DNA from 2 places in the Halomonas qaidamensis genome. Region 1 is predicted to be linked to the other one. Evidence: predicted binding sites of a transcription regulator. Region 1 holds the regulator's gene; the other holds the start of a gene.
The links. Region 1 encodes PhoB, which activates phosphate uptake and scavenging genes when phosphate is short. Its sites were predicted from a motif close to TGTCATANNNNTGTCANA; they were not measured.
Positions count from the first base shown of each region.

Region 2: the regulator PhoB is predicted to act here: its motif matches at 3,183-3,200, upstream of ppk1 (polyphosphate kinase 1).

Region 1 is NZ_CP080627.1:3,690,341-3,698,388, reverse strand. Features, by position in the region: gene K1Y77_RS16670 (chorismate--pyruvate lyase family protein) at 1-436, shown strand, start outside; gene ubiA (4-hydroxybenzoate octaprenyltransferase) at 471-1,361, shown strand; gene phoB (phosphate regulon transcriptional regulator PhoB) at 1,485-2,174, shown strand; gene phoR (phosphate regulon sensor histidine kinase PhoR) at 2,177-3,484, shown strand; gene K1Y77_RS16650 (hypothetical protein) at 3,783-4,112, shown strand; gene K1Y77_RS16645 (hypothetical protein) at 4,580-4,900, shown strand; gene K1Y77_RS16640 (copper chaperone PCu(A)C) at 5,014-5,493, opposite strand; gene cysZ (sulfate transporter CysZ) at 5,618-6,352, opposite strand; gene phoU (phosphate signaling complex protein PhoU) at 6,420-7,145, opposite strand; gene pstB (phosphate ABC transporter ATP-binding protein PstB) at 7,176-7,991, opposite strand; gene pstA (phosphate ABC transporter permease PstA) at 7,985-8,048, opposite strand, start outside.
Region 2 is NZ_CP080627.1:582,341-590,388, forward strand. Features, by position in the region: gene metE (5-methyltetrahydropteroyltriglutamate--homocysteine S-methyltransferase) at 1-723, shown strand, start outside; gene ppk1 (polyphosphate kinase 1) at 880-3,072, opposite strand; gene hemB (porphobilinogen synthase) at 3,222-4,229, opposite strand; gene elbB (isoprenoid biosynthesis glyoxalase ElbB) at 4,426-5,085, shown strand; gene tatC (twin-arginine translocase subunit TatC) at 5,210-5,992, opposite strand; gene tatB (Sec-independent protein translocase protein TatB) at 5,989-6,573, opposite strand; gene tatA (Sec-independent protein translocase subunit TatA) at 6,577-6,861, opposite strand; gene K1Y77_RS02815 (phosphoribosyl-ATP diphosphatase) at 6,885-7,241, opposite strand; gene ubiB (ubiquinone biosynthesis regulatory protein kinase UbiB) at 7,311-8,048, opposite strand, start outside.

The DNA of each region.
Region 1 (8,048 bases):
CGTCGCAGGCGACATCAAGGCGTTTCGGGTGCAACTGCTGCGCCAAACGGTTGGTTTTCCCCTGCGTGATGAAGCGCTGGCGCTTGGCATTGCCCCGCGACGCTATGCCTGGCTAAGGGAAGTGGCACTGTGTGTGGGAAATAAACCTTGGGTGGTTGCGCGCTCGGTAGCGCCACTTAGCCAGTTACAAGGCAAAGGCTTGGAAGGGCTGGGCGAGCGCTCGTTAGGCAGTTGGTTGTTTCGACAGCCCGATCTAGTGCGTGGACCGCTTTACGCTACCCGCCATCAGCCACGTTTTGTCGTCGAACAGTCTGCGCTATTGGCAGACAGTGTATGGGGGCGGCGCTCAGTGTTTCAGCACAGCGGACTGTCGCTATTGGTACAGGAATACTTTTTATCAAGCATGGCAGATGATCTTGACCTGCCTTCGCGCTAGGCTAGTGCCAGCGTATTCTTTTTGAGAGGTAAGCATGGATCGTTCTCTGTTGCGGCCAACGGGATGGGCCCGAGTGGCAGATTTTTTACATTTAATGCGCTTAGATCGCCCGATTGGCACCTGGCTACTGATGTGGCCAACGTTATGGGCGCTTTGGATAGCGGCTGACGGTGTGCCTGAGCGTAATGTGCTGCTAATTTTTATTGCTGGTGTGTATGTGATGCGTGCCGCGGGCTGCGTGGTCAATGATTACGCTGACCGTCACTTTGATGGCCATGTAAAGCGCACTAAGCATCGCCCATTAGCCACTGGGCGTATCAGTGAAACCGAAGCGCAGCTACTGTTTATCGCGCTGGTTGCCGCCGCTTTCGTTTTAGTGTTGCTGACCAACTGGTTTACGGTGCTGCTTTCAATCGGCGGTGTTGTTTTAGCGTTTATTTACCCCTTTATGAAGCGGTATACCCACTTCCCACAAGTGTTTTTAGGAGCGGCGTTTTCTTGGGCGATCCCCATGGCATTCGGTGCAGTATTGGGGTACGTTCCGTTTGAAGCGTGGCTGTTGTTTAGTGCGAACGTTTTATGGACAGTGGCTTACGATACCCAATACGCCATGGTCGACCGCGACGATGACCTTAAAATTGGCATTAAATCTACCGCGGTGCTGTTTGGTAGTGCTGACCGCTTTATCATTGGTGTGCTGCAAGCAGCGACATTGTTGCTACTTGCATGGGTGGGAATACGTGTTGGTTTGGGAGGGTTTTTCTGGCTTGGGTTAACGGGGATGGCCGCTACGTTTGCCCACCAACAGCGGCTAATTGCTGGCCGTGAGCGTGACCGCTGTTTCCAAGCATTTCTAAACAATCACTGGTCTGGCTTATTGATTTTTGCAGGAATAGTACTGAGTTGGTGGCCAATCACTGGCTAAATATCGTCTTTGTCATAGAATTGTCATCAAGTCATGGTGTTATCGTCATTGACATGTCACTGAACTGTTTTGTTGAACTGTTCTTTCGAACCAGTTTTCATTGAACACCGTGAGGCCCCTGGAATGACCGCCAAGACCGTTTTGATTGTCGATGATGAAGCGCCTATCCGCGAAATGATCGCCGTGGCGCTTGAAATGGCTGACTATCGCGTACTTGAAGCGGATAACGCCCAGGATGCCCACGCCATGATGGTTGACCATCAGCCAGATCTACTTTTGCTGGATTGGATGATGCCCGGTACCAGTGGTATTGAACTGGCAAGGCGTTTGAAGCGTGAAGAAGCGACAGCAGAAGTGCCTATAATCATGCTAACCGCCAAAGGCGAAGAGGATAATAAGATTCAGGGGCTTGAAGCTGGCGCTGATGACTATATCACCAAACCTTTTTCGCCCCGTGAGCTGGTAGCGCGCTTAAAAGCAGTGTTACGCCGTACTACGCCTCGTGGCGTCGAAGATCCTATCGAAATCAATGGCTTGCTTTTAGATCCTGTCAGCCATCGGGTGAGCGCTTATGGCAAAGCATTGGAAATGGGGCCGACAGAGTATCGTTTGCTGCAGTTCTTTATGACCCACCAAGAACGCGCTTACACACGTAGCCAGTTACTTGATCAAGTGTGGGGCGGTAACGTGTATGTTGAAGAGCGTACCGTAGACGTCCACATTCGTCGTTTACGCAAGGCCCTCGGGGAAGCCCACCAAAACCTTATTCAAACGGTGCGTGGCACTGGATACCGCTTCTCTGCCCGGGTGTAACCGTGCGTTTGTGGAGCCGAGAACTGTGGCGCTTTGTTTTGTGGGCAATGCTAGGCCTTTTCCTAGGGTGGCTGGTGGCAGTTCCAGGCATCGGTCTAGCGGCGGGCCTTACCGTTTGTCTTGGCTACCATTTACGTCAACTACGTGCGCTATTTAAATGGTTAACGCTTCATCCCCATGATGAACCCCCCGCAGCGAACGGGATATGGGGTGAGCTATTTGATCGCTTGTATCGCTATCAAAAAAGCCAACGGATTACCCAGAACCGCTTACGCGCGACGTTGGCACGTATTCAGGAATCATCTGAAGCAATGCGTGATAGCGTAGTTATGTTGGACCGGCATGGTGACCTAGAGTGGTGGAACAGCGCAGCGACAGAAATGCTGGGCCTACAAACGGCTCATGACCGTGGCCAGCACATTACCAACCTGCTTCGTGACCCAAGATTTATCAGCTATTTTAACGCGTGTAAGTACGGTGAGCCGCTAACCTTGACGTCGCCCATCGATGAACGGCGCATCCTTCAATATCAAATTACCCTTTATGGCGATGATGAACGCTTAGTAATGGCGCGAGATATTACTCGCCTCCATCGTTTAGAGCAGATGCGTCGTGACTTTGTGGCGAACGTTTCCCATGAGCTACGTACCCCGCTTACAGTGTTAACGGGGTATTTAGAAACCTACGGCGAGCTGAAAGATCAGTTGCCGCCGCGGTTAGGTCGCGGGATTGGCCAGATGGAAGAGCAGACTAAACGCATGCAAAATTTGGTCAATGATTTGCTGCTACTTTCGCGGTTAGAAATTGATCAAGGGGGAGAGGATCACCAACCGCTAGCGGTAGGACCGTTACTCGATAGTATCCGCCGCGATGCGCTTGCACTTTCTAATCAACAACACAGTGTTCATGTTGTGCTTGAGAGTGATGCGCGGCTCATTGGTAGCGAACAAGAGCTGCATAGTGCTGTTTCTAACCTTGCCTTTAACGCTGTGCGGTATACCCCAACAGGAAGTCAGATAACGCTTCGCTGGAAAACGCTACCAAATGGTGGCGCCTGCATTGACGTTGATGATGACGGTGAAGGGATAGACCCGGTTCATATTCCACGCCTAACAGAGCGCTTTTACCGTGTTGATAAAGGGCGTAGTACAGCGACGGGTGGCACGGGCCTTGGCCTTGCGATTGTGAAGCATGTACTACTAAGACATGATGCACTGCTACACATTGAATCCCATCCTGGCGAAGGAGCCCTCTTTCGCTGTGTTTTTCCCTCCTCCCGGATTGTTGAAAACGAGCATAGCCTGACATAGGGCTTGTAAATACAAATATTGTATAAGTGTGCCATGCTGTCATATAAGTATGGATACATAATGCTCATGTGCCATTTCTAACCAGTTTGCCTCCCTTATTTCGAAAGACTTATGTTGTGCTTGCGCCTCTGTTTTTTCCTTAAGTTTTTGTTTATTAAAAAATTATTGTTTTTTTTTGGCTTTTGGCATAACGAATGCAAGTATGTGAGTAAGAGAGAACACCACAGGAATTGGTAAGCCGAAAGGCAATCTTTCTTACCATTTAAGCAGTATTGAACAGCGATCGAGGAGATGGAATATGATGTCCAAGGAACTACTCAAGAAAGCTGGTATTTTAAGTGTAGCGTTCGGTCTAGTTGCTAGTCCTGCGGCATTCGCTCAAGAGCCAGCAGACCCAGCGAATAATATTTCTCCAGATGAACAGCCGGTTGGTAGCCAGTCTGATGACGCGTCAGGCACTACCGGAACTGCTGGATCTACAGGAACTGGTGAGTATGACAAACAAGATTTGACCCATGACGAAGGCGATAACGCTAGCGACATGGAACCTAACTCAATGGAACATGGCGAATCAGATGCTGGCTATGACAGCACGGAAGAATTGCCAGAAGAAAATAGTGGCATGTAAGACTTACCCGTCTAGTATTAACTTTAGTAACTGATATTTTCTAAAGTCAGTATAGCTCTTACTCTTATGGATGAGCCATTTAGCAACACGGATGTTTCATTGCACGGATGCTCTTAAATTCAAGGATTGAATTATTCGACGATTATCACGCTGGTTAGGGTTAATTCCAAGGTTGGAGTCCCTCAAATGGATAGGAAGCCAGCAGTGCACATCGCGATCAGTAAGAGTGCTCAAGACCCCACCTAGGTGGGGTCTAATTTTTTGCGTAGATTAATTTTTGTGTGTAGCTCACATTTTATTGGTAGTTGAAAGGGGGTTTATACCCTATTGCCTTGTTAATGCCTGAGTTATAGTGAGTGCTTAGAGCTAATATATTCAAATATAGTGCTTGGTGACTGACAAAAAGGTATCTCGTATTATTAGCCTGTCGGTTACTCCATGTAGTAGGTGGTCAAGGAGTTTTAGGTATGTTGTTGACATCATTCATTAAAAAAGCAGCTGTTGTAGGTTTGTTGTTTGGTCTAATCACTAGCCCAATGGCATTTGCGCAATCTTCTATAGAGCTGAATCAGGAACGCGCTGATAATCAAGAAATTATTCAGCCTGAATCGCGCAATACCTCGGGTCCTGCGAGCTATTCAGCTAAGGATTTAATCAACGATAACGAAAATACGCTGACCTACTCTCCTTCTAGCCGTAATAGCAAAGATGATGAAGAGTCTAAAGCTAAATCAGGTTATCGTGCTGAAGAGCTAAATCGTGAAGAGGGGAGCAGTACACGCTGGTAACCAGTGTGACGGCTAAATTTATGAGGTAAAGCACGCGTTTTTATTAATAAAGCCCCACTTCTATGGGGCTTTTATATGGTGGCACCGCTCAGGGCAATGGCACGCTGTGGTTATTAATGCTGATGATGGTGATCAGCATCTGTGCTTCCTTGCTGGGCATCTTGTACCCAAACCTCTATTTCAATGTCGTCTTGTTGAGCAAACTCTAACGTAATGGGAAAACGCTCACCCTCTACCAGTGGCTGGTGTAAGCCCATTAACATCAGGTGATAGCCGCCACCTGGGCGCATCGTCAGTGTTTCATCTTTAGCGATTTCAATGGCGCTGACATGGCGCATTGTCATCATATCGCCATCCATTTGCATGTCATGCAGCTCAACACTGTCACTCACAGGTGACTGCGCACCAACTAGTGTGACGGGTTCTGTACGAGCTGTAATATCCAGATAAGCGGCACCGTTTACTACGCCAGGAGGAGTTGGTGTGGCAAAAGGGTGAACAATCCTTAACTGGTCGGTTTGAACGTCGTGAGCCGATGCAAAAGAGACGCTGCTAGAGAGGAGAGCCGTCAGCCAGAGTGCGCGGGTCAGCATGGTCGTATTCCTTGTAGGAGCCTTGTTTCTTAACAAGGCTTATGCTTAATCTTGATAACACTAGGTAAGCCAAACAACCTTAAGGTAACAAATAGGTTGGGCTAGCGTTATAGCAGATAGGCCATTAGCGATGAGACGTAATGTCGCGCGTACCACGGTAATGGTCATCCCACATTAATACGGCACCTGCCACCGCGCCGGGAATCAAGAACAGGTTGGCAAGGGGGATCCAGGTCACTAGCATAATTAATCCGCCGTAGGTGAGACTGGGCCACCACTGTTGCGATAGTCGTGTGCGCATATCTCTAAAAGTTATCTTATTGTTATCCATGGGATAATCTAAATAAGTAATCGCCATGATCCAGGCAGAAAAGAGTATCCATAAAATAGGGGCTATCAGGTTTAGGCCGGGTATCCAGCTAATGACAAACAGTATCAGCATACGAGGCAGAATATAGCCGAGTTTGACTAGCTCGCGGCCTAAGGCGTCGACGGCGGTTTTGGCTAGCCCGCGGTCGTCCAGTGGTTCACGCCCTGTCGCTTGGCGTTCTACCTTGGCTGCTAAAAATCCATAGAAAGGTGCGGCAATTAAGTGGGTAACCAGGGTAAAGGTAAAAAAGATTACCAGCAGCAGACTGATAAAGAACAGAGGCCAGATGAGCCATGACAACCACTCTAACCAGCTTGGTACCATCATCATTGCGCTGTCTAGCCAGCCAGAAAAGCGGTTGACTACAAAACTCAGCATGCCAGCATAAACGAAGATATTGACCAGAATGGGTAGGAAAATATAGCGCCGCAAGCCCTTTGTGTACACCAGACGTGTACCACGACTTAGCGCTGTTATCGCATCCAACATGCCTGCTCCTTATAAAAACGCCCAGATAAATTATCTGGGCGTATTGCAGGAGGAATTGAGTGCTAGGTCAAGATTTTTTAAGCACTTGCGGGTCGATAGAATCGGGGTCGCTGTGGCGTATATCTAACCCTTTTACTAGGTAGACGACGTACTCAGCTAGGTTATTGGCATGATCACCCACGCGTTCCAAGGCGCGTAGCACCCACATGATGCTAAGTACGGAGCTAATCGAACGCGAGTCTTCCATCATAAAGGTCATTAGTGAGCGCATGGCGCTACCGTACTCGTCGTCAACGAACTCATCTTCGCGGACAACTTGCATCGCAAGTTCGGTATCAAAACGCGCGAAAGCGGTAAGCGCATCGCGTAACATTTTACGCACATGCTCGCTAATATGGCGCACTTCTACTAGACCGCGAATATTGCCGCTATTTTCGCTTAAAAGTAATGCATTTCGAGCAATTTTGCTGGCTTCGTCGCCGATGCGCTCAAGGTCAGATGTTGCGCGAATCACCGCTAGCACCAAGCGCAAATCGGAAGCCGCTGGCTGACGACGAGCCAGTACGCGGGTGCATTCATCGTCAATCTGCAGTTGCAGGTCGTTTACTTGGCGATCATTATCGCGCACTTTTTCAGCAAGACGGCTATCGCCTTCAAGTAGCGCAAAAACTGCATCTTGCACTTGTTTTTCCACCAGGCCGCCCATGGCCATCAGGTGGGTTTTTAGCTCTTCCAATTCTTGGTTGAATTGGCGAGAGATATGCTGGCTGTGGGTATCGCTCGTAATATCCATTGAGCACTCCTGACGTAATGTCTTTAGGGCCTAGGTAATGCGGCCGGTGATGTAGTTTTCGGTGCGTTGTAAACGCGGGTTGGTGAACACTTGATCCGTTGGCCCGTACTCAATGAGTTCACCGTGCTGCAAAAAAGCCGTGTAGTCAGAAACCCGCGCGGCTTGCTGCATATTGTGGGTAACCAGCACCAGTGTTAGCTGTGACTTTAGGTTACGGATTAGCTCTTCGATTTTTAAGGTTGAGATAGGGTCTAGCGCTGACGCTGGTTCGTCGAGTAGCAACACATCTGGCTGCACGGCCAGCGTACGAGCAATGACTAGGCGCTGTTGTTGGCCTCCGGATAGCTGCCACGCCGAGCGATGTAACCGATCTTTTACCTCATCCCATAGCGCTGCCGATGTTAGAGCCCATTCGATGATGTCGTCTCTTTTTCGCTTGGGTAAACGCTGTTGTAAACGTAGGCCAAAGGCAACGTTTTCATAAATCGACATAGGGAAAGGGTTTGGCGTCTGAAACACCATCCCAACGCGCCGCCGCAACTCGGTGACATTCATGTCTGGTGCATGAATATCTTGTCCTTCAAGCTGAATATGGCCGCTATGTGTTACCGATTCATTAAGGTCGTGTAGCCGATTGATTGCGCGCAACAGCGTTGATTTACCGCAGCCAGAGGGGCCAATAAAGGCCGTTACGCTGTGGCGCGGTAGGTCTAACGTTAGGTCGTTTAACGCCATTTTCCCCGCATAAGCGAGGTGAAAGTGGTGAATGCTCAAACAGCGTTGTTCAGCTGAAAAATGCGTCACGGGTGTTGGAGCCACCTTGTCGGACGATAAGGACGCTAACATTCGTTTCCTCGCTGACGCCTTAGATAATGACGCAGAAATATGGCAGTTAGGTTAAGC
Region 2 (8,048 bases), 660 kb from region 1:
TGCGTAAAACCGCCGATTATTTTCGGTGACGTTTCTCGCCCCAAACCAATGACCGTTTGCTGGAGTGAATACGCTCAATCGCTCACCGAAAAACCCATGAAAGGCATGCTGACAGGGCCTGTGACGATTTTACAATGGTCGTTTGTGCGTAATGATCAGCCCCGCGCAACCACCTGCCGTCAGATTGCGCTGGCACTGCGTGACGAAGTTGTCGATTTGGAAAAAGCGGGTATTCAGATCATTCAAATTGACGAGCCCGCGCTACGTGAAGGCTTACCGCTGCGGCAGAACGAGTGGCAATCCTATTTGGATTGGGCAGTAGAAAGCTTCCAGCTAAGCGCTGCAGGCGTTGCAGACAGCACCCAAATTCATACGCATATGTGCTACTCGGAGTTTAACGACATCATTGGGGCCATCGCCGCGCTAGATGCGGATGTGATCACCATTGAAACCTCACGTTCCGATATGGAACTGCTGGACGCTTTCCAGGATTTTGCTTACCCGAACGAAATTGGGCCGGGAGTTTATGATATCCATACGCCCAATATTCCAGATGTCGCATGGATGGTGGCGTTGATGGAAAAAGCGCTGGAAAAAATTCCTGCTGAGCGGCTATGGGTAAACCCTGATTGTGGTCTGAAAACCCGTGGCTGGACAGAAGTGGAGCCTGCATTGGCTAATATGGTGGAAGCTGCAAATCAACTGCGTGAGCGTTATGCGTAAAGACGATAAGTGTAACGTGGTAGAACCAGCATTAACCGATCATCCGCTAGATAAGTAAGTATGGGTGCCAAAAGCTAATTCTGACTACATAGCTAATTGGCATTTAAGCCCCGCTGCAACAGGCAACGGGGCTTATTGTGTATCTAGCGGTGATGGCTAGCTTTTTGAGGCATAGGCATAGAGCAGCGTTTCCTGGGCACTAATCGCGTCACCATTGCCAGGGTCTTGTAGCTGATAACTGCCATCGCTTTTAAGCAGCCAGCTTTGGCAGTTATCGACTAGATAGGTCTCCAAGTCTTTACGCACCCGCGTGGCCAGCTTTTTATCCAGCAGCGGAAAGCAGGTTTCTACGCGATGAAACATATTGCGTGACATAAAATCAGCGCTTGAGCACCAGGTCTCTGATTTGCCGTCGTTGTGAAAGTGGAAAACGCGGGTATGTTCTAAAAAACGACCAATAATCGACCTTACGCGAATATTATCTGATATACCCTCAACACCGGGTTTCAAACAACACATACCACGAATAATCAGGTCACACTCGACGCCTGCTTGAGATGCACGATATAGCGCCTTGATAAGCTTGGGTTCGGTGAGTGAATTGCACTTAATAATAATATGCCCACGCTTACCCCTAAGCGCCACCTGAGCTTCACGATCAATCATTTCGACTAAGCGCTCGTGAAGTGTAAAGGGCGCGTGCAACAGCGTATCAATCTTACGCGCGCGGCCCATGCCAGAAAGCTGCTGGAAGACTTTATGTACATCGGCGCATAGCGCTTTATTGGCGGTCAGTAGGCTGTAATCGGTATACAGTTTTGCGGTCTTAGAGTGGTAGTTGCCAGTGCCTAAATGTGCGTAGTGGCGCAGTTCGCCTTTCTCACGCCGCACAATATGCAGCATTTTAGCGTGGGTTTTATAGGCCATAATGCCGTAAATCACAATGGCGCCAGCTTCTTGCAAGCGCGATGCTAGCTGTAGATTATCCGCCTCATCAAACCGTGCCCGTAGCTCAATAACTACGGTAACTTCTTTACCTTGGCTAGCGGCATCGACTAGCGCGCTGACTATTGTTGAATCAGCACCAGTGCGATACAACGTCTGCTTGATGGCCAGTACGTCGGGGTCGCGGGCGGCTTCGCGCAGTAAATCTTCGATAGGCGAAAAGGACTGGAACGGGTGGTGGAGCAAAATATCGCTTTTGGCAATCGCACTAAACAGGCTGCCGCCTTTCAGTGCTTTTGGCACGCTAGGCGAATAAGGGCGGTAAAGTAGCTCTGGGCGGTCGACATCGCCCAATACAGCCATCATGCGAGTCAAATTCACCGGCCCTTGGACACGGTATAAATCGCTATTTTCTAATTCAAACTGACGTAATAAAAAGCTGGTTAAGTCATCTGGGCAATTGTCGGCAACCTCAAGCCTTACGCCACTACCATAGCGACGCGCCAATAGTTCGCCACGTAACGCAGATGCCAGATCTGAGACTTCTTCGGGGTCGACGGTCATATCGGCATTGCGGGTCAGCCGGAACTGATAACAACCGCGCACACGCATACCGGGGAATAGTTCCTCGGCATGGGCGTGAATCATCGACGATAAGAAAATATACTCAGAAAAACCTTCAGCGCACAGCTCCTTTGGTAACGCCATTAAGCGAGGCAGCGAGCGAGGCGCAGGAAGGATTGCCATGCCACCAGCGCGACCAAAGGCATCCTTTCCTTCTAGTTCAACAATGAAGTTGAGGCTTTTATTAACTAGCCGTGGGAATGGGTGCGAAGGATCTAGGCCGATAGGGCTGATCACCGGCATGATTTCATTATCAAAGAACGCATGTACCCAGGCTTTTTGTTCGTCGGTCCACTGATCGCGACGACGGAAACGTAGGCCTTGCGCTTCTAAGGCAGGCAGCAAAATATCATTTAATATCTGGTATTGACGTGCAATTTGCTGATGCGCGATTTCGGAAATTTCAGCTAGTAAAGCTTTAGGCAAGCGACCATCGGCGGCAGTGGTATCGTCACCTAGTGCCATTTGGTGTTTAAGCCCAGCAACCCTGATCTCAAAAAACTCATCCATGTTGGATGAAAATATCAGCAAAAACATCAACCGATTGAGTAGCGGATGCGCATCATCAAGTGCTTGTTCAAGTACGCGAATATTGAACTGCAGATGGGACAGTTCACGATTGAAATAAAGCTGAGGGTCATCCAAGTCAGCTTCTGAGTGCGATTCTCTGGCGTGAACGCCAGTAGGCGTACGATTAATGCGCAATGGTAAAATATCACCTTCGCCACTGGTGGGCTCGTTTGAAACTGCTGGAGTGGAATCTATTGACTGATCGTCCATGGTTGCCCCCGGTGGTGGTTCATACCCATCATAGCCTGATAGCTCTTGTTAATAACTATCGTTGATAACTATTGTTAATGGGAGTATGCCGGGAAAAGATGACAAATAGGTGTCACCTGTTTGTCATCTTTAAAGCGTAAGACGTTATTTTATCGTTGTAACAAGCGTGCAGCTTCTAACGCAAAATACGTCAAGATGCCGTCGGCTCCTGCTCGTTTGAAGCACATTAGTGATTCAAGAATCACTGGTTCAGCCTCAAGCCAGCCATTATCGAAAGCGGCGCGATGCATTGCGTATTCGCCGCTCACTTGGTAAGCGAACGTAGGTACCTGAAGTTCGCTTTTTACACGACGTACAATATCTAAGTAAGGCATGCCGGGTTTCACCATCACCATATCGGCACCCTCGGCGATATCCATAGCGACTTCATGCAGCGCTTCATCGCTATTGGCAGGATCCATTTGGTAAGTGCGTTTATCCGCTTTGCCAAGGTTGGCGGCAGAGCCCACGGCGTCGCGGAAGGGGCCATAATATTTAGAGGCATACTTGGCGCTATACGCCATAATGCGCACATTATGCAGGTGTTCCTGCTCTAGCACTTGGCGAATGGCACCGATACGACCGTCCATCATATCGGAAGGCGCTACTACATCGGCACCTGCTTCGGCATGAGAGAGCGCCTGTTTGAGCAGGGTGTCTACCGTACGATCGTTTTGCACATAGCCATGCTCATCAAGAATGCCGTCCTGGCCGTGGCTGGTATACGGATCAAGAGCCACATCGGTAATAATGCCAAGCTCAGGGAGCGCTTCTTTTAGCGCCCGCACGCTGCGCTGTACAAGGCCGCTGGAGTTATAAGCCTCTTCTGCCAACTCGCTTTTTTGCTCTGCACCGATAACAGGGAATAGAGCTAAAGCGGGAATGCCGAGCGCATAAGCTTCCCGTGCTTGCTCAATCAACAGATCGATGGAAAGACGCTCAACACCAGGCATAGAGGCAACCGCTTCACGCTGATTTTCGCCTTCGAGTACGAAAACCGGCAAAATCAAATCATTGGGCGTTAATGTTGACTCTTGCATTAAGCGACGGGAGAAATCGTCACGTCGCATACGGCGTAGTCGTGTAGCAGGGAAGTGGCGGGGGGCAGAGGTGTTCAACGGCGTTCTCCAAACAGTCACAAAGTGGATGCCCTAAAAGGCTTAATGTGAGTATATCAGTCTTGTACTACAGCGAAAGCGAGCTTGTGATAGCTGGCTTGTAGTGGCTTTATAGACTGACTAAAGTGAGCTGCTCGGCGACGCAAAGCGGCGACGATTTAACCGCGATAATAAGCGCTACAATAAGGAGATAAGTATGACAAAACAGGTAGCAATCGTATTAGCAGGCTGCGGCGTTTTTGATGGCTCTGAAATCTACGAAACAACGTTAACGCTGCTGCGCCTTGATCAGTTGGGGATTGGCTATCGTTGCTTTGCGCCGGATGTCGCTCAGCACCATGTGATTAACCATATAACTCAAGAGCCTGTAGATGGTGAACAGCGAAATGTGCTGCAGGAGTCAGCGCGCCTTGCTCGTGGTGATATTAGTCCAATTACTGAGCTAGACGCTAACGACTTTGATGCGGTTATTGTGCCTGGTGGGTTTGGTGTCGCTAAAAACCTGTCTGATTTTGCCGATCAGGGTGACAACATGCAGGTACTTGAGAGCGTAAAAGAAGCACTGATAGGTTTTAAAGAAGAGGCAAAGCCCATTGGTCTGATGTGTATTGCACCGGTTCTGGTGCCACGCCTTTTGGGCGAGGGTGTGGCCGTTACTGTTGGCCATGATCCGGGTGTCTCAGGTGCTATTAGTGCGATGGGTGGCCTGCATCGTAGCTGCGGCGTTGAAGAGATCGTGGTGGATCATGAGCACCGGGTAGTCACAACGCCTGCTTATATGCTTGCCACCCGTATCAGCGAGGCCGCCACAGGTATTTTTAAGTTGGTAGACCGCATGGATGAAATGATGGGCTAGTGCTCTCTAGGTAACCGAACTATGCGTATGAAGGGCAAAAAGCCTCTCGTATGAAGAGCAAAAAGCCTCTGTCATTTTTCAATGGCAGAGGCTTTTTTTGAGCAGTGTATCTTTAATAGTGCTTTTAGGTCTCTTGTTCCTCAGCGTCATCTGCCTTTGCCTTACGGCGTACCAATCTGCCAAACAGTAGGCCCACTTCATAAAGTAGATACATCGGTATGGCTAACAGACTTTGAGAAATAATATCGGGAGGGGTAAGCAGCATGCCCACCACGAAACAACCTAAAATAATGTAGGGGCGCTTTTTGGAAAGGCTTTCGACCGTGGTCGCGCCAGACAGTATCAGCAGAAACGTTGCGATGGGGATTTCAAAGGCAACGCCAAAGGCGAAAAACAGCTTCAGTACAAAGTTAAGGTACTGGTTAATGTCGGTCATTACGGCAACGTCTTCCGGCCCGGTCTGGGTGAAAAACTCAAATAACAGCGGAAAGACCACATAATAAGCAAAGGCCGCACCTGCGTAAAACAGCGCTATGCTTGAAACTAAAATAGGAATCGCCAGTGCTTTCTCGTTATCGTACAGCCCTGGTGCCACAAAGGCCCATGCCTGATGTAGCACAAAGGGAATAGCGATAAAGACGGCCACTACCAAGGTGAGCTTAAAGGGTGCCAAGAAAGGCGAGGCTACCTCGGTAGCGATCATCTGTGAGCCTTCCGGCAAAAGTGCCATTAAGGGCTCAGCCACAAAGCTATAGATATCATTGGCAAAGGCGTAAAGACCAAGGAACACGACTAATATGACTACGACTGCTTTCATTAGCCGCGTACGTAGTTCGATTAAGTGCTCAATAAGAGGCGCTTGGGCTTGTTCATTACGCGGTTCATGTGAATCGCCAGACATGCTCATTGGTGATTACTATCCTTTTTAATATCTGCCTTTTTACAATCTGTGTTTTTACTATCTGTCTTGTTAACATCCGCCTGGAAATTAGCCTGGCTAGACGCTTCGTTACTCGCATTGACCGCACGTAGCTCATCGGAAGTAGCTTGGTGGGGCGTTGAGGTGGCGGGTGATGAAGATGTCGATGTAGACGCGGCTGGCGCTTCTTCACGTACCGTCTGCAAAGCATCGTCTAGACGTGCGCTGGCGTTAGCAACCCGCTGTTCGGTATCATTTTGGCTGTCAGACGACGTAGAGTGTGAAGAAGGTTTTGCAGCAGAAGCGGACGGTTCGACAATGCCCTCAACATCCTGTTTGGCTTTCTTCAGGCTGTCATCGAGCTTTTTTTGCTGCTCGTTGAGTTTTTGACGTAACTCTTCTGCTTCCAGCTGGGCGCTAATTTCGCGCTGCATGCCGGATACCGTTCGCTTGATTTTACCGATCCACATGCCTGCTGTGCGAGCGGCTCTTGGCAGGCGTTCCGGGCCAAGCACCAGAAGCCCGACGATTCCAATCAGCATTAGTTCAAGAAAGCCGATATCCAGCATGGGTTATTTGCGCTCTTCGTTACGTTCTGTGGGTCGCCCTTCGGCTGCACGTTTCTCTTCTGCTTGAACATCGTAGGTGTTACCAGCCTCTTCGTGGCTTACCTTTGCCTGAGGTTGGTCGGCATCTTTTTTGTCAGCATCTTTCTCTTCTTCGTTGATTGCTTTTTTAAAGCCTTTGACTGCACCACCTAAGTCGGTGCCCACATTACGCAGTTTCTTGGTGCCGAAAATCAGGATGATAATGCCCAGAACAATCAGCAACTGCCAAATACTGATACCACCTAACATATGCATTTCCTCATTGGGACAGGTTAACGTTGTGTACGGGACGCTTTTTCATCATGGCCAGAAATACCAAACCGCCGTGCTAGCTCATCTAAAACGCATTGATGATCAAGATCAAGGTGCGACAGCATCACCAAGCTATGAAACCACAGGTCGGCGGTTTCAGCGATCAACGCTTGACGCTGTTGATCATTACCGTGTTCGGCATCTTTAGCAGCCAGCACCGTTTCGGTTGCTTCTTCGCCAACCTTTTCGAGTATCTTGTTCAAACCCTTGTGATGCAAGGAGGCAACATAAGAATCTTCTGCATCAGCATGGCGGCGCTGCTTTAAGACCTCGGCGAGTGCATCTAGCACATATGTGCTTTGGGTAGGATCAGTCATAAACATCCTTTTATCAATTGGCACAGCATTTTCGGCGCTATGATGTTTATCATTATCGCTAAGCCTTTGTTATTGCCACAATAACAACAGTAAGCCTACGCCCGCCGCCGCTAATACGGGCCACTCTTGAGTCGCTGCCCATCCGATAAGCGGCTGCCAAGCCAGGGCAATGGCAATCAAAATCAAGCCGAGGCGTAAACGGTAATGACGTTTTTGTTGGCGCGTCAATTGCTGTTGAACCGCGCTAATAGAGCTTACCTGTTGATGGCGCTGACGGTGCTCGTGTTCCATACGGCTCAGAGCCTGATGGGCTAATACCGGCAGTTCAGGCAACTGGTGAGAAAGCTCTGGTGCTTGGCGTTTAAGCGACTCCCACAAGCCACCAATACCTGCGCGCTCTTTCATCCACTTTTCAAGATAGGGCTTAGCAGTACTCCACAAGTCTAGGTCGGGGTAAAGTTGGCGGCCCAGCCCTTCGATGTTAAGCAGCGTTTTTTGCAATAAAACTAGCTGTGGCTGTACTTCCATATTGAATCGCCGTGCGGTTTGAAACAGCCCTAACAGCACCTGCCCAAACGAAATATCTTTAAGCGGCTTTTCAAGTATTGGCTCGCACACAGTACGGATTGCGGCTGCAAACTCGTTGGCACGAGTGTTTTCACCGACCCAGCCAGACTCGATATGCAGCGCGGCTACTTCGTAATAATCCTGATGGAAGAACGCCAGCAAGTTACGCGCCAGGTAGTCCTGATCTTCGCGGGTAAGGCTGCCCACAATACCGCAATCAATCGCAATGTACTGTGGGTC